4 regions of the Variovorax sp. VRV01 genome follow, and region 4 is predicted to be linked to each of the others. Evidence: predicted binding sites of a transcription regulator. Region 4 holds the regulator's gene; each other region holds the start of a gene.
The links. Region 4 encodes sigma-54, which starts transcription at its own class of promoters, with help from an activator protein. Its sites were predicted from a motif close to TGGCANGNAANCTGCTTT; they were not measured.

Region 1: the regulator sigma-54 is predicted to act here: its motif matches at 4,548-4,565, upstream of adh (aldehyde dehydrogenase).
Region 2: the regulator sigma-54 is predicted to act here: its motif matches at 3,915-3,932, upstream of IB278_RS28655 (DUF2126 domain-containing protein).
Region 3: the regulator sigma-54 is predicted to act here: its motif matches at 3,788-3,805, upstream of IB278_RS32165 (isopenicillin N synthase family dioxygenase).

The regions. Positions count from the first base shown of each region.
Region 1 covers NZ_JACVBS010000030.1:36,352-42,060, forward strand. The annotation lists gene IB278_RS31635 (MFS transporter) at 1-577, opposite strand, end outside; gene IB278_RS31640 (sensor domain-containing diguanylate cyclase) at 728-2,233, opposite strand; gene IB278_RS31645 (sigma-54-dependent Fis family transcriptional regulator) at 2,398-4,359, opposite strand; gene adh (aldehyde dehydrogenase) at 4,640-5,709, shown strand, end outside.
Region 2 covers NZ_JACVBS010000022.1:41,044-46,752, reverse strand. The annotation lists gene IB278_RS28660 (circularly permuted type 2 ATP-grasp protein) at 1-174, opposite strand, end outside; gene IB278_RS28655 (DUF2126 domain-containing protein) at 259-3,795, opposite strand; gene IB278_RS28650 (DNA internalization-related competence protein ComEC/Rec2) at 3,983-5,709, shown strand, end outside.
Region 3 covers NZ_JACVBS010000032.1:19,793-25,501, forward strand. The annotation lists gene IB278_RS32150 (ABC transporter ATP-binding protein) at 1-803, opposite strand, end outside; gene IB278_RS32155 (BMP family ABC transporter substrate-binding protein) at 816-1,925, opposite strand; gene IB278_RS32160 (VOC family protein) at 2,001-2,387, opposite strand; gene IB278_RS32165 (isopenicillin N synthase family dioxygenase) at 2,751-3,755, opposite strand; gene rutR (HTH-type transcriptional regulator RutR) at 3,958-4,680, shown strand; gene rutF (NADH-dependent FMN reductase RutF) at 4,809-5,354, opposite strand; gene IB278_RS32180 (malonic semialdehyde reductase) at 5,379-5,709, opposite strand, start outside.
Region 4 covers NZ_JACVBS010000005.1:274,418-280,126, reverse strand. The annotation lists gene IB278_RS11625 (phospholipase D family protein) at 1-254, opposite strand, end outside; gene IB278_RS11620 (RNA polymerase factor sigma-54) at 265-1,857, opposite strand; gene lptB (LPS export ABC transporter ATP-binding protein) at 1,875-2,669, opposite strand; gene lptA (lipopolysaccharide transport periplasmic protein LptA) at 2,666-3,397, opposite strand; gene IB278_RS11605 (thiol:disulfide interchange protein DsbA/DsbL) at 3,593-4,240, opposite strand; gene IB278_RS11600 (SPOR domain-containing protein) at 4,385-5,125, opposite strand; gene argS (arginine--tRNA ligase) at 5,134-5,709, opposite strand, start outside.

The sequences.
Region 1 (5,709 bases), on a different contig from region 4:
ACAGCACCAGCGGAATCATCAGCGCCGTGGCAAGGCCGCCGAAGAGGAAGACCGAACGCCAGCCGTAGCGCTCCAGCAGCACGGCGGCGATGCTGCCGCCGATGGTCGCGCCGATCGGATAGCCGGTCGCCTGCAGGGCCACCGCGGTGCTGCGCCACTTGTTCGATGCGTATTCGGAGGTGATGACGCCCACGCTGGCCAGCATGCCGCCGATGCCCAGGCCGGTGAGCGCGCGCAGCGCGGCCAGCTGCGTGCTGCTCCGGGACAGCGCCGACAGCCCCATGCCGAGCGCGATCACCACCAGGCACAGCAGGATGACGGCTTGGCGTCCGAAGCGATCGGCCAGCGGCGCGAGGAACAGCGAGCCGGCGGCCATGCCGAACAGGCCGGCACTGAACAGCACGCCGAGCTGAGCGCCGCCGAGCTTCCATTCGGCCGACACGCTGGCGGCGGTGAAGGCCATGACCAGCACGTCGAAGCCGTCGAGCATGATCAGCGTGATGCAGATCGTGATGGCGCTCCACTGGAAGCGGCTCATGGGGCCTTCATCGAAGGTCTTGCGTAGATCGTGGGTCAATGTGTCTCCTTGTGCAGGGCAGCCAAGTACATTGCTGGCGCTCCTTGATTCAGTACACTGAATGACAATCAGTGTACTGAATCATCCTGCGTGGAATCAAGAGCTCATCGACTGGGGTTTACCCTTGGCTGAAGCGGCGGGCCCGCGGGGTCACGCAGGCACAGGCTGCACCGTCGGTGCGCACACCCGGTTGCGCCCGCCCGTCTTGGCCGCGTACAGCGCCTTGTCGGCGGCCCGGATCAGCTCCTTGGGCTGGCCCGCCTTCCCGGCCGCGGGGCTCAGCGCATCCACGCCCGCGCTCAGCGTCACGAACCCGTCGGCAGAGCCTGCGTGCTCGATCTTGAGGTCGCGCACGGCGCTGCGGATGCGTTCGGCCAGCATCACGGCGCCCGCCACGTCGGTGTTCGGCAGCAGCACCGCGAGTTCCTCTCCGCCATAGCGTGCCGCAAGATCTCCCGGGCGCCGCGACGCGACGCGGGCGATGGTGCGGCCGATGGTCTGCAGGCACTCGTCGCCTGCCGCGTGGCCGTAGATGTCGTTGTACTGCTTGAAGCAATCCACATCCATCATGATCAGGGCCAGCGTGCTCGCCGTGCGCGCCGCGCGGCTGTATTCGCTGTCCAGCGCCACGTCGAACTGCCTGCGGTTCGCGAGCCCGGTCAGGCCGTCTTCCATGGCCAGGGTGTTGAGGGTCTTGTTGAGCGTTTCCAGCGCATCGCGCGCCTGCCGCAGCTCTGCCTCGGTGCGGGTCTGGAGCTGGAACTGCCGCACCAGCCGCCACCCGATGAAGCCGACGATCAAGGTCAGCAGAAGAACGCCGCCCGAATGCCAAAGCATTTCGCGCCACCAGTTGGCCAGGATCTCGTCCTTGGACAGCGCCGCGGAAACGAACAGCGGATAGTTGGCCAGGCGCCGGAAGCTGTTCAACCGCGTCACGCCGTCCTGCGCCGACTTGATGAAAGCCATTCCGACCGGCCCTTGCGCGGTGTAGGCGCGGAAGAGCTCGGTTTCCTGCATGTTCCGGCCCACCATGTCGGGGCTGTAGGGCCGGCGCGTCATCATGGTTCCGTTTTCGAGCACCAGCGCGACGGCGCCGGCCTGGCCGATGTCCAGGCTGTCGTAGAACCTGGAGAAGAACTCGACGTGGATCGTTGCGAGCGCCACGCCGGCAAAGCTGCCATCCGCATGGTTGATGCGCCGCGAAACCGGAACCAGCAGCCGGCCGCTGGTGCGGCTGTGCACCGGAATGCCGATGTGCGGTCCGCGGTCCACGTGCGTTCGGTGATAGACGAAATACTCCCGGCCTGCGTTGTTGAGGTTTTCCGGCGGCGTGGAACGGGAGTTCGCAACCCAGTTGCCGTCCTTGTCGTAGATGTGCAGGCCGTCGAGCTGCGGCAGTTCAGCGACCCGCATGGACAGCACACGGCGAAGCCGGGCCACGCTGGCCGGATCGGTGCCGTCCTGTTCGACGCGTTCGACCATGCCGACCAGCACCGTATCGGCCTTCTTGATGGCGTCGTCGGCCTGCTGCGCCATGGCGCGCGCGAGGTTCGACGCGGCCACGTTCATCTGCTGGAGCTGGTCGGCGCGGGACTCCCAGCTGTTCCAGAAGTCGATCGCCAGCAGGCTGAGGCAGACGACGGCCACGAAAGCCATGGTCCGGGCGGTGATGGAGGGTCCGCGAAGCACTACGCGCTTTCAGGGCAAAGAAGCATGGCGGCGGAAGGGGGAATGATGGGGTGGCTCGCCGGAGGCGAATGCGGCCCCAATGTATCCGAAGGCGAGGCCCCGCGCATCCGGCCGCCGCTTGGTTGCGCGCGTCAGCCCGGCGGCAACTGGCGCAGCTTGCGATAGAGCGTGTTCCGGCTGATCCCCAGGCGGCGCGCGGCTTCGGAGAGATTTCCGGCGCACGACTGCATCGCCTGCGACACCGCGCGTGCCGAGACGGCCTTCAGGTCCGCTGCGCTGCCGGTGGGCATCGCGGGCGCCGTGGGCTCCTCCGCGGAAATGCCGCGCAGTTCGTCGGCCAGGTCGTCGGGCAGGTGCCACCAGTCGATCTGCGCCTCGTGTTCGCCCAGCAGGGCGCAGGCGGTGTGCAGCGCGCTGTTCAGCTGGCGCAAATTGCCGGGCCAGCGGTAGCGCGACATGGCCAGCGCGAGCTCGGGCGCCAGCCGCAGCTCGCGCCCGGGCTCGATGCCGCGCAGCATCTGCGCGACCAGGTGCGGCAGGTCCTGCCGTTCGTGCAGCGCCGGCAGCTGGAGCGACAGGCCGTTGAGCCGGTAGTACAGGTCTTCGCGGAAGCGCCCGGCCTCGATCTCGCGGCGCAGGTTGCGGTGTGTCGCGCACACCAGGCGGAAGTCCACCGCCACCGGCTTGCCGCCGCCCAGCGGCGTCACCTGCTGGTCCTGCAGCACGCGCAGCAGCCGTGCCTGCAGTGCGAGCGGCATGTCGCCGATCTCGTCGAGCAGCAGCGTGCCGCCGTGCGCCTCGCGAATGCGGCCGGCTGCGCCGTCGCGGCTCGCGCCGGTGAAGGCGCCGGGCCGGTAGCCGAAGAGCTCGGCCTCGATCAGCTGCTCCGGCAGCGCGGCGCAGTTGACCGCAACGAACGGCCCGTCCCGGCGCGTTCCGCTCGCATGCAGCGCCCGCGCGAACACTTCCTTGCCGACGCCGGAGGCGCCCAGCAGCAGCCATGAGATCGGCTTGTCGAGCACCCGCCGGGCGCGCTCGACGGCGGCTTGCATGGCCGGGTCGCCGGTGTCCAGCGCGGCCAGCGCGTCGGCGTGTGTTTTTTCCGCCGCACGCGGCGCCGGGGCCGCGCCGGGCGAGGACGTGAGCACATGGCGGCCAGCCTCCACGCGCAGCCAGAGCGCGCTGCCGTCGTGCCGGCGCACCGTGCGTGGCGCGCCGCCCGGCTGGCGGCACCAGGCCATCAGCGTCGTCATATCCAGCTGCAGCAGCTGCTCGACGGCGGCGGCGCCCACGTCGGCGCGGGACAGGCCCAGCATGGCGAGCGCGGCCGCATTCGCGCCCATCAGCCGGCCGTCGTCCGACAGCGCCAGCAGGCCCTCGGCCACGCTGCCGATGCCCTCGGGCTGCAGATGCAGGCGCAGCCGCAGGTCGGCGGCGTGGCGCGTGTCGAACAGCTTCTGCTCGACCGTGCGCACCGCCAGCCGCACCAGCGCCAGCGCATGGCGGTGGTGGCCGCGGTGGTCGCCCGAGATGTCGAGCACACCCAGCACGCGGCCGTCGGGGCCGGTGATCGGCGCGGCCGTGCAGGTGAGAAAGCCGTTGCGGTCGAGGTAGTGCTCGCCGGCATGCACCACCAGCGGCGCCGCGTCGGCCAGCGCGGTGCCGATGGCATTGGTGCCGCGCCAGCGTTCATGCCAGTTGGCGCCGGGTCGCAGCGCCACGCGCTGTGCGCGGTCCGCGAAATTCGCATCGCCCATGGCCTCCAGCAGCATGCCCTGTGCGTCGGCAAGGATCACCAGGCTGTCGGTGTCGCGCATCTGCTCGAACAGGAACTCCATCACCGGCCGCGCATGGGAGGCCAGTTCGCGCTGCTGCTCGAGCGCGCGTGCCAGCTGCGCCGCGGAGGCATGGGGCGCGCCCGGCGCGCGGCCGGCCGGTGCCAGGCCGAAGCCGCGGCTGCGCTCCCAGCTTCGGCGCAACGCGGCATCGATCAGGCCGTCGGCCACCTCGCCGGTGGTGGTCAGCTGGCGGCGCGCCTCGCGCAGGCGCGAGCCCGGCGTGCGCGCGGCGACGTGGTGTGAAGTCGTCTGCATCTCGGTTGTCTCCAATAGGGCCTCTCCGGGCCCTGGTGTCACGGCATCGAACGTTCGAGCATGAATGCGGCGGTGCACTGTTCCGTTTCGTGACAGCTGCTCAGCGCGGCACGCTCTGCTGCGCAGTCTGGCGTAAGAAACTGACCCGGTTCTTGCGCCAGATCAGAGCATTCGCGCCCAAGAGGGGGTGGCATGGCGTGTGCAATGCAGCACGCGGGACCGCGCGGCATCCGGCTTGCGCGGTCGCCTTCCACCCCTTACCCGACGGAGACAAGAGACCATGCAATACGCCAGCCCCAACACCCCCGGTGCAAAGATCGACTTCAAGCCGGCCTACGACAACTTCATCAACGGCAAGTTCGTGCCGCCGGTGAAGGGCCAGTACTTCGACGTGATCACGCCGATCACCGGCAAGCCCTACACGCGCGCCGCCCGCTCGGGTGCCGAAGACATCGAGCTCGCACTCGACGCGGCCCATGCCGCCGCCAGCCAATGGGGCCGCACCTCGCCGGCCGAGCGTGCCAACGTGCTGCTGAAGATCGCCGACCGCCTGGAGCAGAACCTCGAACTGCTCGCCTATGCGGAAACCGTGGACAACGGCAAGCCCATCCGCGAGACGCTCAACGCCGACATTCCGCTGACCATCGACCACTTCCGCTACTTCGCCGGCTGCCTGCGCGCACAGGAAGGCGCACTGAGCGAGATCGACGAGAACACCATCGCCTACCACTTCCACGAGCCGCTGGGCGTGGTGGGGCTGATCATTCCGTGGAACTTCCCGATCCTGATGGCCGCATGGAAGCTCGCGCCCGCGCTTGCCGCCGGCAACTGCGTCGTGCTCAAGCCCGCCGAATCCACGCCGGTGAGCGTCATGGTGATGGCCGAGCTGCTGGCCGACCTGCTGCCGCCCGGCGTGCTCAACATCGTGAACGGCTACGGCCGCGAAGCCGGCATGGCGCTGGCGGGCAGCAAGCGCATCGCGAAGATCGCCTTCACGGGTTCCACCGCCACCGGCCGCGTCATCGCGCAGGCCGCGGCCGGCAACCTGATTCCGGCCACGCTGGAGCTCGGCGGCAAGAGCCCCAACATCTTCTTCGAGGACATCGCCGACGCGGACGACGACTTCTTCGACAAGGCCATCGAAGGCCTGGTGCTGTTCGCGTTCAACCAGGGCGAGGTCTGCACCTGCCCGTCGCGCGCGCTGATCCAGGAGTCGATCTACGACAAGTTCATGGCGCGCGCGCTCGAGCGCATCAAGGCCATCAAGCAGGGCCATCCGCTCGACACCGACACCATGATGGGCGCCCAGGCCTCGGCCATGCAGATGGACAAGATCATGAGCTACCTCGC
Region 2 (5,709 bases), on a different contig from region 4:
CATGGGCGGCAACGGAGCCATGGGCGCCGTGCCCGCAACCGGCCGCGCCGGCGTGGCCTGGCCGCGCAGTTCGTCGAAGTGGCCGGGCAGGGCGGCCGGCGCGAGCGTCGACGCCAGGGCGGCTGGAAATTCCAGCGCCTGGGCGTCGAACAGGGATTCGTTCAAAGGTTCCACAGGAGGTGGATTGTCACATTGCCGTCACCGGCCGGATGGCGGCAATGTGCTGGATGTCCTCTTGCGGGTTTTTTTGAGGCCCTCTCAGCGCCGCAGATCGAGCGTGAACGGGAATTCGCGGCTGCCCGCGAGTTCGATGGTTGCGGGCGGCGTGCGCATCAGCCCCGGCGTGTGGCCCATGCGCGTGAAGCGCGACATGCGACGGCTTTCCGCCTCGTAGGCATTGACCGGGAAGGTGTCGTAGTTGCGCCCGCCGGGATGGGCGACGAAGTACTGGCAGCCGCCCAGCGAGCGCTTCATCCAGGTGTCGACGATGTCGAAGGTCAGCGGCGCATGGGCGCCGATGCTCGGATGCAGTGCCGACGGCGGGTTCCAGGCCTTGTAGCGCACGCCCGCCACGAATTCGCCGACGGTGCCCGTGGGTTGCAGCGGCAGCACCTTGCCGTTGACGGTGATCACGTGGCGGCTTTCGTTCAGGCCGGTCACGCGCACCTCGATGCGCTCGAGCGACGAATCGACATAGCGCACCGTGCCGCCGGCCGAGCCTTCCTCGCCCATCACGTGCCAGGGCTCGAGTGCATTGCGCAGCGACAGCTCCACGCCCATGGCCTGCACCTGGCCCACCAGCGGAAAGCGGAACTCCAGGTGCGGCGCGAACCAGTCGGCATCGAAGGCGAAGCCGGCCTGGCGCATCTCGCTGATCACGTCGTCGAAATCCATCTTGACGAAGGTGGGCAGCAGGAAGCGGTCGTGCAGTTCGGTGCCCCAGCGGGTGACGGGCGCCTTGTACGGTTCGTCCCAGAAGCGCGCCACCAGCGCGCGGATCAGCAGCTGCTGCGCAATGCTCATGCGCGCATGCGGCGGCATCTCGAAGGCGCGCAGCTCCAGCAGGCCGAGGCGGCCGGTGCTCGAGTCGGGCGAATAGAGCTTGTCGATGCAGAACTCGCTGCGGTGCGTGTTGCCCGACACGTCGATCAGGATGTTGCGCAGCGTCCGGTCCACCAGCCAGGCCGGCATGTTCTGGCCGTGGATCTCGCGGTTCCTGGCGATTTCCTTCAGCGCGATCTCGAGCTCGTAGACCTGGTCGTTGCGCGCTTCGTCCACGCGCGGCGCCTGGCTGGTCGGGCCGATGAACATGCCCGAGAACAGGTAGCTCAGCGAAGGGTGGTTGTGCCAGTAGAGCAGCAGGCTCGCGAGCAGCTCGGGCCGGCGCAGGAAGGGGCTGTCGGCCGGCGTGGCGCCGCCCATCACGAAGTGGTTGCCGCCGCCGGTGCCGGTGTGGCGCCCGTCGGTCATGAACTTCTCGGCCGAGAGGCGGGTTTCGAACGCGGCGTTGTAGAGGAACTCGGTGTGGGCGACCAGTTCCTTCCAGTTGTGGGCCGGATGGATGTTGACTTCGATCACGCCCGGGTCGGGGGTGACGGCCAGCATCTTCAGGCGCGGATCGCGCGGTGGCGGATAGCCTTCCATCACGATGCGCATGCCGAGCTGTTGCGCCGTGGCTTCGACGGCCGCGACCAGGTCGAGGTAGTCCTCCAGGCGCGCGAGCGGCGGCATGAAGACGTAGAGCACGCCCGAGGCGCTGCCTTTTTTCTCGGCCGACGGGCCGTTGGCGCGGCGCGGGTCGCGCACTTCGACGCACAGCGCGGTGCGCGTGACCCAATGGGCCGATTCGCCGCGCACCGGCTGGCGCGTGGCTGGCGTGGCGGAGGAGCGGATGGCTGCTGCGTCGGCTGCGGCGGCATCGCCGCTTGCCGCTGTGCCTGCTGCAGCCACCTCGCCCGGCGCCTGCATGCGCAGGGCCGCGGGCACCACCGGCGGCGCGCCGAAGGCATAGGGCACCGCGCCCAGGTCGGCACCCGCTGCGCCGCCGGCCGGCACGGCATAGCGCGCGCGGTAGTCGGCCGAGCTCGGCAGCGCGGCGCGCGGCGCGGTCGGGTCGCGCTCGACGAGGTAGGGGTAGTCGCCCTTGCTGGCCCAGGGCTGCGAATCGAGCGGCAGGCGGTAGCCCATCGGCGAATCGCCCGGGATCAGGTAGAGGCGGTCGTCGCGCAGGAACCAGGGGCCGGTCTTCCAGCCCGGGCCTTCGAGCGCCGGCGCGTCGGCATTGGCGTTGCCGGGTTCGAGCGGCAGCATGTAGCCGATGACCGCGTCGAGCTTCTGCGTGAACACGCGGCGCAGGCGAACGCGCTCGAGTTCGTCGTCGAGCTTCGATTCGAAGGGATCGACGTTGACCGGCAGCCGGCGTTCGCGCCAGAGGTAGTAATAGACGTCTTCGTAGCCGGGCTGGATGTAGCGCTCGGTGATGCCGAGCTTGTGCGCCAGCACGGTGGTGAAGCGGCGCGCGTCCTCGCTCGTGTAGTGCGTGGGCACGCGCTCGTCGGCAAAGAGTTCGGGGTCGTGCCAGAGCGTCTGGCCGTCGGCGCGCCAGAAGATCGACAGCGCCCAGCGCGGCAATTGCTCGCCCGGGTACCACTTGCCCTGGCCGAAGTGCAGGAAGCCGCCCTGGCCGTACTCGGCGCGCAGCTTGTGCACGAGCTCGGTGGCATAGCCGCGCTTGGTGGGGCCGAGCGCATCGGTGTTCCACTCGGGCGCGTCGCGGTCGCTGGTGGCCACGTAGGTGGGCTCGCCGCCCATCGTGAGCCGCACGTCGCCGGCTTTCAGGCGCGCATCGACCGCGTCGCCGAGCGCGAGCACCTCGGCCCACTGCTCCTCGGTGTAGGGCTTGGTCACGCGCGGCGATTCGTAGATGCGCGTGACCTTCATCTCATGGCCGAAGTCGACCTCGGCTTCGTCCACCGCGCCTTCGATGGGCGCGGCGCTCGAAGGCGTGGGCGTGCAGGCGAGCGGGATGTGGCCTTCGCCGGCAAGAAGGCCCGAGGTGGCGTCAAGGCCGATCCAGCCCGCACCGGGCAGGAAGACCTCGCACCAGGCGTGCAGGTCGGTGAAGTCGACCGTGGTGCCGCTCGGGCCGTCGAGCGCCTTGACGTCGGGCGTGAGCTGGATCAGGTAGCCCGAGACGAAGCGCGCGGCCAGCCCGCAATGGCGCAGCAGCTGCACCAGCAGCCAGCCCGAGTCGCGGCAGGAGCCGCTGCCGCTGGCGAGCGTTTCTTCCGGCGTCTGCACGCCGGGCTCCATGCGGATCAGGTAGTTGACGTCCTTCTGGACCTGCTGGTTGAGGCCAACCAGAAAATCGATGGTGCGCTGCTCCTTGCGCTCGATCTTGTCGAGGTAGGCCTGCAGAAGCGGCGTGGGTTCATCGGTGACGAGGTAGGGCGCGAGTTCCTCGGCCTGCGAGGCGGTGTACTTGAACGGGAAGTTCTCGGCCTGCGGCTCGAGGAAGAAGTCGAAGGGGTTGTAGACCGCCATCTCGACGACCAGGTCGACCGTGACCTTGAACTCGCGCGTCTTCTCGGGAAACACGAGCCGCGCCTGGTAGTTGGCGAACGGGTCCTGCATCCAGTTGACGAAGTGCTCGGCCGGCTCGACCTGCAGCGAATACGAGATGACGTTGCTGCGGCAATGCGGCGCGGGCCGCAGGCGCACGACCTGCGGGCCCAACTGCACCAGGCGGTCGTATTTGTAGTGGGTGACGTGGTGGAGTGCGGCGTGAATGGACATGCGTTTTGTGTGCAGTACTGCGAGATTGCATCGAAAAGATGTCTCTTGTGAGACGCATACTAGCCTAGGGCCTGTCACCAATTAAGTGCCTTCGAGAATTGGTGGCAGGCCCTGGAAGCAAAGCAATTAACGCGCCACTGAGCGTGAGTGCAGGGAGGGTTTGCATCATGTGTTCTGGAGATTGCCGGTGAGGCCGGCGCGCGCGTCCGGCGGCGCCGCGGCATCGTCGTGGGCCTTTGCTGCGCTGGGCGGATCGCTGCTCGGCGCGGCATTGCAATTGCATCAGCCGAAGCTGTGGAGCGCGGGTGCCTATGCGGCGCTGTTCTTCGCGGGCCTGGCCGGCCTGGCGGGGCTGTCGCGGCGATGGCGGCCGCTGCCTCGCGCATGGCGCTTGCCGGCGGGGCTTGCGATGGTCGTTGCCCTGGCCTGCGGAGCGCTCGCCGCCGGCGGGCTCGCAGGCTGGCGGGCGGTGGCCTATGCGCGGGGCGCACTGGACCCGGCCCTCGAAGGCCTCGACCTGCAAGTGGTCGGCGTAGTCGCGCAGATGCCCCAGCGCAGCGAGGGCGGCACGCGCTTTCGGCTCGATGTCGAATCGGCCCGCTGGGCCGATGAACGGCTTGGGTCCGCGTCGCGTGTTCCGGCGCGCATCGCACTCGGCTGGTACCGCGACGACACGAGTCTCTGGGGGCGCGCTCCGGAAAGCCGTGCCGCGGCGACGGGCGGCGATGCGGCTGCGCTGCATGCGGGCGAGCGCTGGCGCCTCACGGTGCGGCTCAAGGCGCCGCACGGCAATCTCAATCCGCATGGCTTCGACAACGAGCTGTGGCTGTGGGAGCAGGGCGTGCATGCCAGCGGCTATGTGCGAACGGGTGCCCGCGACGCCGCACCGGCGCGCCTGCAATCCACGTGGCTGCATCCCGTCGAACGTGCGCGGGAGGCGGTGCGCGATGCGGTGTTCGAGCGCGTGGCCGATGCGAGGCAGGCCGGCGTCATCGCCGCGCTCGTCACCGGCGACCAGGGCGCCATCGACCGCAGCGACTGGGATGTCTTTCGCGCCACCGGCGTGGCCCACCTGATGTCGATCTCGGGGCTGCACATCACCATGTTCGCCTGGCTTGCCGCGCATGTGGTGGGCGCGCTGTGGCGCCGCAGCGGCTGGCTGATGCTGCGCGTTCCCGCGCCGCAGGCCGCGCTGGCCGGCGGCGTTCTGCTGGCCGGGCTTTATGCGCTTTTCAGCGGCTGGGGCGTGCCTTCGCAGCGCACGGTGTGGATGCTCGCGACCGCGGCGCTGCTGCGGTTCACGGGGCGGCGCTGGCCATGGCCCCATGTCTGGCTGCTGATCGCCGCGGTGGTGGTGGCGCTCGACCCGTGGGCGCTGATGCAGGCCGGCTTCTGGCTCAGCTTCGTGGCGGTGGGTATCCTGTTCGCGACCGGCTTCATGCGGCCGGCCGGGGAGACGGCTGGAAAATGGTCCCGGCTGCTGGGGTTCTTCCGCGAGCAATGGGTGATCACGCTGGCGCTCACCCCGCTCAGCTTGCTGCTTTTCCAGCAGGTGTCGGTGGTGGGCCTGCTGGCCAATGCGGTGGCAATCCCCTGGGTCACGCTGGTGGTCACGCCGCTGGCCATGCTGGGCACCGTGGCGGCGCCGCTGTGGACGCTGGCCGCATGGGCCGTGCAGGCGCTGGCCGTGATGCTGAGGTGGTTCGCCGCATGGCCATATGCCACGCTCTCGATGGCGGCGCCACCCGTGTGGATGGCGGCCTGCGGGGTGGCGGGCGGCGTTCTGCTGGCCATGCGCCTGCCATGGTCGCTGCGCACGCTGGGCCTGCCGCTGCTGCTGCCGGTGCTGCTCTGGCACGCCCCCCGTCCGGCCGAGGGGCAGTTCGAACTGCTGGCCGCGGACATCGGGCAGGG
Region 3 (5,709 bases), on a different contig from region 4:
GAGCGCAGGCCGCGCACCGTGAGCCGCACCGGGCCGCGCGGCGACTTCGCGGGCTCGAAGCCCTGCGTGGCAACCGATTCGCCCACCGTGAGCTTCACGAGCTCGGCCACCGAGGTGGCGCCGGGCTCCAGCGTGGCCACCGTGCGGCCGCCGCGCATCACCGTCACGCGGTCGGCATAGGTCTTCACGTCGGCCATCTTGTGCGTGACCAGCACCACGGCAGAGCCGCCGCGCGCGAGGCCCCGCACCGTCTGCAGGAGGCGCGCGGCTTCCTGGTCGGTCAGCACCGCGGTCGGCTCGTCGAGGATCAGGATGCGCGCGCCCGCCAGCAGCACCTTGAGGATCTCGACGCGCTGCTGTTCCGCGATCGACAACGCATCGACGCGCTTCGACGGATCGATCTCGAAGCCCAGCTCCGAGGCCTTGTTGCGGATGTCGCGCGAAATCTCGCGCAGGCGCTCCCCGTGGCTCTGGAACTCGGCCGGCGCGGGCGCGGTGAGCAAAATGTTCTGCGCCACCGTGAACGGCCGCACCAGCTTGAAGTGCTGGTGGACCATGCCGATGCGGTGCCTGGCCGCATCGCGCGGTCCGGCAAAGTGCACCAGGTTGTCGTCGACCAGCAGCTGGCCCGCCTCCGGCGCATAGAGCCCGGCCGCGATGTTCATGAGCGAGGACTTGCCCGCACCGTTCTCGCCCAGGAGCGCATGCACTTCGCCCCAGCGCGCTTCGAAGTGCGCGTCGGTCAGCGCCGCAAAGCCGTCGAAGGACTTGCGGATGCCGGTGAGCTGGAGCGCGTTGGGCATCGGCCGGCCTGCTTACTTCTGCGTGACCACGCCCTTGACGAACCAGTCCATCTTCCAGAGGTCGGCATCCGACAGCACCGCGCCCTTGGCCACGCGCTCCTTGCCGTCGCGGTCGGCGAGCGGGCCGGCGTAGACCTGCTTGCCCTTCATGATCGCGTCGCGCTCGGCCGTGATCTGCGCGGCCTTGTCCTTGGGCACCGCGGGGCCGAAGCCTGCGATGTCGGTGCCGCCGTCCTTCATCTCGATGAAGGCGCCGTACTGGCCGGGCTTCCAGTTGCCGGCCATGATCTTCTTGAGCTCGGGCGTCAGGAAGCGGTCCCACACCCACACCGACGAGCACAGCGTGGCCTTGGGCGCGAACTGGCGCAGGTCGCGGTGGTGGCCGGTGCCGTACACGCCGCGCTCCTGCGCCACGATCTGCGGCGTGGGCGAGTCGACGTGCTGGCCGATCACGTCGGCGCCCTGGTCGATCAGCGCGGCCGCGGCGGCGCGTTCCTTCACCGGGTCGTTCCAGGCGCCGGTGTAGATCACGTTGACCGTGGCGTTGGGGTTCATCTTCTGCGCACCCAGCGCGAAGGCATTGATGGTCCAGTTCACCACGCCGAAGGGGTTGGCCGCCACGAAGCCGAGCTTTCCGCTTTTGGAGGCTGCGCCCGCGGCCATGCCGCAGAGATACTGGCTCTCGTAGGTGCGGCCGTAGAACGATTCGAGATTGCTGCCGTTGGTGGTGCCCGAGCCGTTGAGAAAAGCCACGCCGGGGTACTTGGCGGCCAGGTCCTTGAAGCTGTCGGAGTAGCCGAAGGCGGTGCCGATCACGATGTTGGCGCCGCGCTGGATGAACTTCTCGGCCGCGGGCTTGATGGCCGACGCGTCCTCGGGCACGTTCTCGACGAACTGGATCTTCTGGCCGATCTCCTTCTCGATCTTCACGCGCGCTTCGTCAAAGGCCTGCGTCCAGCCGCCGTCGTTCTTCGGACCGAAGTAGAGCATGGCGATCTTCGGCTTGTCCTTGAGCGTGAAGCCGTCGGCCGCCGCGGCGGGCAGCGCGAACAACGCGCCGCCGGCCGCGAGCGCCGATGCAAGGCCAAGGGCGAAGCCGTGGGTGGGAGTGCGCAGCAGCATGGAGCAACCTTTCGTGGGGAGCGTGTCGAGAGGGAAGGAAGAAGGGAAGGAAGAAGGGAAGGCGCGCCGCGCGCGTCACATCATGAAGTTGATGCGGAACACATTGCCCTCGGGGTCGAGCAGCACCGACTGGTACCAGTTGTAGTAGGTGACGTAGGGCGGCTTCACCAGCGTGGCGCCGGCCTCGAGCGCGACGGGCACCATGCGGTCCACGTCGTCCTTGCTGTCGACGTCGATGTTCAGCAGGAACTTCACGCCACGTGTGTCGGAAAATTCGGCCAGGTGCAGCAGCTCGTAGGCCTCGAGCGCGTTGAAGCCGAGGCTCGACTTGCCGGTGTCGAGCCCGCGGAAGATCGGCGAGCGGATCGCCTCGATCTCGGGGAAGCCGAACACGCGCTGGTAGAAGCCGCTGAGCGCGACCACGTCCTTTGCGAAGACGTTGACGTAGGAGAGATGGGGCATGTCAGGTGCTCATTGCGCGTTCGTGGTGGTTCTGGCGTTCTTGCTCGGGGCGTGTGCACAGATCACCGGGTACTCCCCTCCGCGAATGTCCCCCGGCCTTCGGCCTCCTCCTTGATTTCGCTGCGGGGAGCACCCGATGCTCTGTGCACCTGGACACGCTGCTGTTGCATCGCCGATCAACGACTGCTCTGACCAACGGTCACGTCGATGGGGTGCCTTGCGCAGCGAAATCAAGGGGGAGGCCGAAGGCCGGAGGACATTCGCTTCGCCGCGTACCCCGTCGGCGAGATCGCGCCCTGAACGGCAGTGCCCCAAACCACGCACCAAACACACACGCCGACGAACAGAAAAGCAGGACTTCATCTAGACCGCCACCTTGGTCCCACCAAAGGTCGTCTGCTTCACGAACTTCGACGTGAGATGGTCGCCCGAAGAAATGGGTGCGTACTTCGGCTGCTCGCCCGGCGCGAGGCAGCTCGGCAGGCACTCGACCATCGCGTCGTAGTTGGGCTGGTGAAAGAACACCAGCGACTGGCGGCGGTTGGTGCTGGCCACCTCGAACGGCGGGTTGACCACGCGGTGCAGCGTCGACACCCACTGGTCGTTGGTCCACTGCATCATCAGGTCGGCAATGTTGACCACCAGGCCGCCTTCCACCTGCGGCACGTCGACCCACTGGCCCGCCTTGTTGAACACCTGCAGGCCCTTGTCGTCGGGCAGCACGATGGTGAGGCTGCCGTAGTCGCTGTGCGCGCCCGCGCGCAGCTGGCCCGGCAGCGGCGCTTCGCGCTGCGGCGGATAGCTCAGCACGCGGAACATGCTGATGTGCCTGTCGATCTTGTCGTCGAAGAAGGTCTCGGGCAGCGCAAGGCCGAGCGCGAAGATGCGCATCAGCGAGCGCGAGAGATCGCTCATGGCCTCGAAGTAGCTTTCATAAGCTTCGCGGAAACCGTCGATCGGCGGCCAGCTGTTGGGCTCGAAGTGCGGGCCGGCGGCAGGGCCGCGGTGGTAGTCGTCGTCCGGCACGTTGGAGGGGCCGATGGAAAACGATTCCTTCAGGTCGCCGGGCGCGGCCTCTTCCAGGCTGTAGGAAAGCCCTTCCTCGCCGACCGCGCTGTAGCCGCGCACCGCGTCTTCGCGCGGGCGGTCGACCTTGCGCTTCTCGGCCAGCGGCATGTCGAAGAACTGGCGCGAGAGCCGCGACACGCGCGCGATCAGCTCGGCGGGAATGCCGTGGTTGGTGATGACCAGAAAGCCGATGCTGCGGCAGGCCTCGTCGACCTTGGCCGCAACCTGCGCCTTGCCTTCGGCCGTGCCGGCGAAGTAGGGCGCGAGATCGATGATGGGTACGGACAGCAGGGTGCTCATGTGTCGGTCCTCGTGCTTGGCATGCCTTTCGCCATGCAACGTCTGTGCCAGTTGGACCAAATGGACAAAACGCGTTGGCCGCGTCAGCATGGTGCGTGCCGGCCGTGCCTTGAGGCCGCGCTGGCGCAACGCGATGCACCGCGGCCTTACAGTGGTGCGCGTTGGAAGAAGAGTCCGCAAGTAATCGACGAAGCGAGGGAAGATGCCGAAGACCAAGGCGCTGGCCGCAGCCAGCAGCACCAAGAAGAAGATCCCGGTGAAGGGCCCGGCGCGCGAGCGCGCGAAGCCCGCCGTGCGCAGCGCGTCCGCGGTGAGCCGCAGGCTGCGCCAGATCGAGGACAAGCGCAGCGCCATCCTGGGCGCCGCGCTGGGCCTGTTCTCGCGCTTCGGATTGCATGGCACGTCGATCGACCAGGTGGCGGCGCGCGCCGATGTGTCGAAGAGCAACCTGCTCTACTACTTTGCCAACAAGGAAGAGCTGTACGTCAACGTGCTGCGCGACCTGCTCGCGCTGTGGCTCGAGCCGCTGCGAGGCTTCAGCGCCGAGCAGGACCCGGGCGAAGCCATCGGCGGCTACATCCGCCGCAAGCTCGTGGTCTCGCGCGACCGGCCCGATGCATCGCGCCTGTTCTGCCTCGAAATGATCCAGGGCGCGCCGCTCTTGCGCGACGAGCTCGACCGCGAACTGCGCACGCTGGTGGAGCGCAAGTCGGAGGTCATCCGTTCATGGATCGCCGCCGGCAAGCTCGCGCCGGTCGATCCGCACCACCTGATCTTCGCGCTCTGGGCCATCACGCAGCACTACGCCGATTTCGGCGTGCAGGTGCAGGCGCTGACGGGGCATACGCTGGAAGACCCGGCCTTCTTCGAGCAGACGGTGGAGAACGTTCAGCGCATCGTGCTGCAGGGCATCACGGTCCGCTGAGTCTTGCTCCCTCCCCTTCCGGGGGAGGGCAGGGGTGGGGGCAAGCGGCGTACCTGTTGGGCGCTCTGCAAGCCCCCATCCCAACCTTCCCCCAGAGGGGAAGGAGCCATGCAAACGCCCCGGGACGGTCAGTGCTGCGGCGGCGCCGCGATCTCGTGATAGCGCCGATCGAAATAGATCAGGCTCTGCGCCTTGCCGCCTATGGCAATCGCCAGCGCCTCGCAGAACAGCACGTCGTGCGTGCCCGCGCTCGTAGCCTGCACCACGCGGCAATCGAACGAGGCCGCAGCATCTTCGAGCACCGGCGAGCCCGTGGCCTTGCGGCTCCAGCGGCCCGCGGCAAAGCGCTCGTCCATCGGCGTCTTGCCGCCGAACAGGCCCGAGAGCGCCTGGTGTCCTGCCGCGAGCACGTTCACGCAGAGCACGCCGTTGGCAGTGAACGCGGGGTACACCGAGGCCGAGCGGTTCAGGCACACCAGCAGCATCGGTGGCTCGTCGGTCACGCTGCACACGGCCGAGGCCGTGAAGCCGGCGCGGCCCGCGGGGCCGTCGGTGGTGATGATGTTGACCGCCGCGCCCAGCCGCGCCATGGCGTTGCGGTAGTCGGCCTTGGGCAGCGCGGCAGGCGCGCCGCTCGGCATGACGTGGTGGGGTGCCATTGCGTTCAGCAGCATGAGGAGGAATTCCTGTGACGGGATTCAGGCGAGGAGGCAGGCTTCGTCGAAGCCCAGCCGCGGCAGGCGGCCGAACACCTTGGCCGGATCGCCATGGCCGAGGTTGATCAGGAAGTTGACGCTCCAGTCGGTGCCCTCGAAAAACGCGGCGTCGACCTTCGCCTTGTCGAAGCCCGACATCGGTCCGGCGTCGAGGCCCACCGCGCGCGCGGCCAGCAGCAGGTAGGCTGCCTGCAGGCTGGCGTTGCGAAAGGCGGTTTCGTGCGCGGCCTCGGGGCTGCCGGTGAACCAGCTGCGCGCGTCGGCATGCGGGAACAGCATGGGCAGCTTGTCGTAGAACTTGCGGTCCCATGCC
Region 4 (5,709 bases):
TGGGCGCGCCGCGCGAGCTGGATGCGGGTGTCGAAGGCGAAGTCGCCGCCCGGCATCAGGCGAAAGCCGCTCAGGTCCGGGTCGGGCTGCGAGGCCAGCGCGATCTTGCCGAGCGCGGTGTCGGCCGACGCGGCCATGGCCTTGGTGGGCGGGCGCGGTGCCTCGTCGGGCAGGGTGGCGCAGCCGGCGACGAGCAGCGCCGCCAGCATGGCAAAGACCGCGAGCCCACAGCGCGACAGCAGGCGGCGGGCCATCGGCGGCTTTCTACAGGGCCTTGCGAAGGTTGGCGGGCGCGATGCGCAAGGCCTCGCGATACTTGGCCACGGTGCGGCGTGCGCACTCGATGCCCTGCTCCTTGAGCATTTCGGAGATCTGGCTGTCGGACAGCGGTTTCTTGATGCTCTCGGAGCTCACGAACTGCTTGATCAGCGCGCGCACCGCGGTGCTCGACGCATTGCCGCCGGTCTCGGTGCCGAGCGCCGAGCCGAAGAAGTACTTGAGCTCGACCGTGCCGAAAGGCGTGGCCATGTACTTGGCCGTGGTCACGCGCGAGATGGTCGATTCGTGCAGGCCGAGTTCGTCGGCGATCTCGCGCAGCACCAAGGGCCGCATTGCGAGCTCGCCGTGCACGAAGAAGCTCTTCTGCCGCTCGACGATGGCGTTGCTCACGCGCAGGATGGTGTCGAAGCGCTGCTGGATGTTCTTGATGAACCAGCGCGCCTCCTGCAGCCGCTGCGACAGCGCCTGGCTGCCCTCGCCCTTGTGCGACTTGAGCGCGCCGGCATAGATGTCGTGCACGCGCAGCCGCGGCATCACCTCGGGGTTGAGCATGACGCGGAACTTGGCATTGGTGCCGCGGCCGATCTTGGTGACGATCACGTCGGGAATCACGATGTTGCGCTCGACGTCGACGAAGCGGCGGCCCGGCTTGGGCTCCAGACGCGAGATGATCTGCAGCGCCGAGCGCACCACCTCTTCGTTGGTGCGCGTGAGCGTGGCCAGGCGCTTGAAATCGCGCCGCGCGAGCAGCTCCATCGGCTGCTTGCAGATCGCGATGGCGGTCTTGCGCACCAGGGCCTGCTCTTCGGTCTCGCTTTCGCTGGCCAGCGCGCGCAGCTGGATGCACAGGCATTCGCCCAGGTCGCGCGCGCCGACGCCGGCCGGCTCCAGGCTTTGCAGCAGGCCGAGCGCCACCTGGAAGTGGTGCACCAATTCGTCGAACTGGTCGTTGTCGTCGCCCGCGAGGCCCGAGGCCAGCGCCGGCAGGGAGTCTTCGAGGTAGCCGTCGTCGTTGAGCGATTCGATCAGGAAGCGCAGCGCGGCGCTGTCGTTCTCGTTGAGCCGCAGGCTCAGCGCCTGCCGGTGCAGGAAGGACTGCAGCGACTCCTGGCTGCGCGCGAGCTCGGTGGCGTCGGCGCGTTCGTCGTCGCCCAGGTTGTTCTGGCGCGCGGGGGCGTCGCTGCCCCATTCGCTGTCGTCGGGCGCCATGTCGACGGTGCCGTCGCCTTCCCAGTCGGGCTCGCGCTCGGTGGCGTCGGCGGCGGGTACGTCGGCCTCGGCTGCCGAGGAGGTTTCGCTCGAAGTGGTGGTTGCGCTGCTGGCCGGGGCCGAGGCGAATTCGCCCTCGGCGGCTTCACCGGCTTCGTCGCGCGGCACCGGCGTGTCGATGGCGTCGAGCCCGAACTCCTCGCGCGCCGCTTCTTCCGCGGTGCGTTCGAGGAACGGGTTCTCGTCCAGCATCTGCTCCACCTCCTGGCTCAGTTCGAGCGTGGACAGCTGCAGCAGCCGGATCGACTGCTGCAGCTGGGGCGTGAGCGCCAGGTGCTGCGAAACGCGAAGGGACAGCCCTTGCTTCATGGAGACCGACTCCTCCCTTACATCCGGAAGTGCTCGCCGAGGTACACCCTGCGTACTTCGGCGTTGTCGACGATCTCCGAGGGTGTGCCTTGTGCCAGCACATGCCCGTCGCTGATGATGAACGCGTGATCGCAGATGCCCAGCGTCTCACGCACGTTGTGGTCGGTGATGAGCACGCCGATGCCGCGCTCCTTCAGGAAGCTGATGATCCGCTGGATCTCGATCACCGCGATCGGGTCGATGCCGGCGAAGGGCTCGTCCAGCAGGATGAAGCGCGGCTGCGTGGCCAGCGCGCGGGCGATCTCGACCCGGCGCCGCTCGCCGCCCGAGAGCGCGAGCGCGGGCGAATCGCGAAGATGGTCCACCCGCAGGTCGGCCAGCAGCCCCGAGAGCCGCTCCTCGATGCGCTGCTTCGTCAAAGGCGCGGGCTTGCCGCTGGCGTCGGGTTCGCGCTGGAGTTCGAGCACGGCGCGCACGTTTTCCTCGACCGTGAGCTTGCGGAAGATGGAGGCTTCCTGCGGCAGGTAGCTCAGGCCCATGCGGGCGCGCCGGTGGATCGGCATGTGGGCGATGGGCTCGCCGTCGATGGTGATGTCGCCCGCGTCGGCCCGCACCAGGCCCACGATCATGTAGAACGACGTGGTCTTGCCCGCACCGTTGGGGCCGAGCAGCCCGACAACCTCGCCCTTTTGCACGTCGAGCGAGACGTCCCGCACGACCTTGCGGCTGCCGTAGCTTTTCTGCAGTCCGCGCACCACCAGGCGGCTGCCCGGCGTGCCGTCGGCGTTCTGGGTTCCAGCGGTTTCGATCACTTGCGCCCTTCCCCTTCGCCGCCCAGCGTGGTGGTCGAGCGCAGGCCGGCGCCGGGCGCCGGCTGGGGCGCGGCCGGTGCGGCCCGTCCCCCGGCCGGGGCCGAGGCGCCGGGCGCCGGCGCGGTGGCGCTCTTGGGCGTCAGGATGGTCTTCACCCGTCCGCCCGCCGGCGCGTTCACCGCGGTGTTCGGCGGCACGGTGGAACCATTGACGGTGTAGGTGTCGTTGCTCTGGTCGTAGACGATCAGCGCACCCTGGCTCTCGTCGTTCGGCGTGGCCCCGATCAGCCGGCGCATGACGGCATTGCGGATGAACTTGACGTTGTCGGCGCGGCTGTCGTACTCGATGACCTCGGATTCGCCCTCGATCCACTCGTCGGGCGCATTGCGCTTCTGCTTGTAGTAGGCCCGCTTGCCGGGCGCCGCCGTGACCACGCCGTACTGGTAGCCCTCGGCATCCTGGCGTACGTCGATGCGCGCGCCGCGGATGATGATCGTGCCCTTGGTGACCAGCACGTTGCCCGTGAACACGCTCGTCTGCTTGAGGTCGTCGTAGCGCATCGCATCGGATTCGATGTTCATCGGCTTGCTGCGGTCGGCAGTCTCGGCCAGCGCGGCCGACGCCAGGCCGGCCAGCAGCAGCGCACCGATAGCCGCGCGAGCGAGACGGGCCAGGCGGCCGGTGCTGCGAAGAAGAGGGGTGGTGTGGGAGTAGGAGTGCAATGTCATAGAGGCACGAAACTTGCTCTGCATTGTATGCGGCGGATGGCGCCAAGCCTTCAACCGCAAATGAAAAAGCCCGCCAAATGCGGGCTTGACATCCCATCCGGGAGACACCGCGGAACCGGCTTTGCCGGGCCGCAGGTGCCGCCCCCTGCAAGGGGGTGTGGGCGCAGCGGACACGAAGTGCTGCGCAGTCCGGGGTCAGCCTTTCTTGGCTTCGCCGATCAGGTAGTTGGTGACCTGCAGCGCCTTGGTCATGTTGCCGGCCAGCTCGCCGTCCACGTACCAGCGCCCGTTCACGGCCAGCGCCGGCACGCCAGCCACCTTGTAGGCGTCGGTCAGCTGCGCGGCGCGCTTGGCCTTGCTGGCCACGCCGAAGGAGGTGAAGACTTCCTTGAACTTGGCGCCGTCCAGGCCGTTGGCTCCCGCCCAGGCAATGATGTTGGCGTCGCCGTTCACGTTCTGGCGCTGCTTGTGGATGGCGTCGAAGACCTTCGGCTGGAATTCATCGACCTTGCCCATGGCTTCGAGCGCGTAGTACAGGCGCTGCTTGGCTTCGACGTCGTTGCCCACGAAAGGCACGGGCACGCGGCGGAACGCCACTTCCTTGGGGGCCGTCTTGAGCCAGGCTTCCAGCTGCGGCTCGAAGTCGTTGCAGTGCGGGCAGTTGTACGAGAAGAACTCGATCACCTCGACCTTGCCCGCCGGCGCGTCGACCGGCACGCGCTTGTCGAGCACCAGGTACTCGGTGCCGGCCTTGGGCGCACGCGCCTGGGCGTGCGCGGTGTTGCCAGCCAGCGAAAGCAGGCCCAGCGAGGTGGCGGCCAGCGAAAAGTCACGACGTTTCATTGAAAGAGTTCTCCTGTGGGGTACGGCAGACTGAGCCGGCGCGCCGCGCGGAGTTCCCGCAAGCGGCATGCCCAGGACGATCCTGGCGGCGGCCCATGCCGCGCGGCGAAGCTTAAAGAATATCCGTGACGGCTGCCGGCAAGCTCAACGCTGCACGCGCACGAGCGCCGATTCGAGGCCGCCGCTGTCGAGCCGCTCCTTCAGGCGATCGGCCTCGTCCTTCTTGTTGAACGGGCCCGCGCGCACCCGGTAGACGGTGCGGCCTGCCTGCTCGCGCTCCGTGACCCGGGCCTCCACGCCCATCAGCGACAGCTTGGCGCGCTGGGCCTCGGCATCGTCGGTGGTGCGGAAGGCGCCCGCCTGCACGAAGTACATGAACGGATCGGCACCCGCCGCCGCGCTGTTGCCGCCGGGCGCGGCGGAAGCCGTGGCAGTGCTGCCGCTGTTGCCGCCGGCGCGCGCGCGGGCCAGGTCGCCGAGCGGATCGTTCGATGGCGGCAGGGAATTGGCCTCGGCCGGCACCGGGGCCGGGCGCGCGGGCTTCGGAGCCACCACCACCGGCACCGGCGGGGCGGGCGGCGGCGCCGCACCCGGCGCCACGGCGGCGGTGTCGCCGCCGGCCGGTGGCGCCACCGGACCGGCCGCGGCCGGCGGTGGCTTGGGCGCGCCGGCCTTGCCTGCCAGCGGCGCGTTGGGGTCCCAGTCGCGGTTCTTGCGGGCTTCGGCTTCGTCCTGCTCGGCGCCGCCGCGCTGGGTCTTGGTCACGAACGGGATCGGCACCTTGGTCACGTAGACCGCGATGCCCAGCGCGACACCCAACCCCAGCACCAGGCCGACGATGAGCCCGATGACGATGTTGCCGCGTTGTCTGGTTGTCTTCTTCATGGTGAGGTTCACATCTTGCTCGGCGCACTGACGCCGAGAATCGCGAGGCCATTGTGCAGCACCTGCGCGGTGGCCGCGACGAGCGCGAGCCGCGCCAGCTTGACCGGCTCCTCGTCGACCAGGATGCGCTCCGCGTCGTAGTAGCTGTGGTAGCTGGCCGCCAGTTCGCGCAGGTAGAAGGTGACGTCGTGCGGCGCGAAATCCTTGGCCGCGGCCGTGAGCATGGCGGGGTACTTGGCCAGCAGCAGCATGAGCGCCTGCGCGGCCGGGCTTTCGAGCGGCGACAGATCCACGTCCTTGAGGGCGGCCGCGTCGCCGCCCCAGCCCGCCAGCACCGAGCAGATGCGCGCATGGGCGTACTGCACGTAGTACACCGGGTTGTCGTTGTTCTTGGCCACGGCCAGGTCGACGTCGAAGGTGTATTCGGTGTCGGGCTTGCGGCTCAGCAGGAAGAAGCGCACGGCGTCGGTGCTGGTCCACTCGATCAGGTCGCGCAGCGTGACGTAGCTGCCCGCGCGCTTGCTGATCTTGACCTCTTCGCCGCCCTTCATCACGCGCACCATGGTGTGCAGCACGTAGTCGGG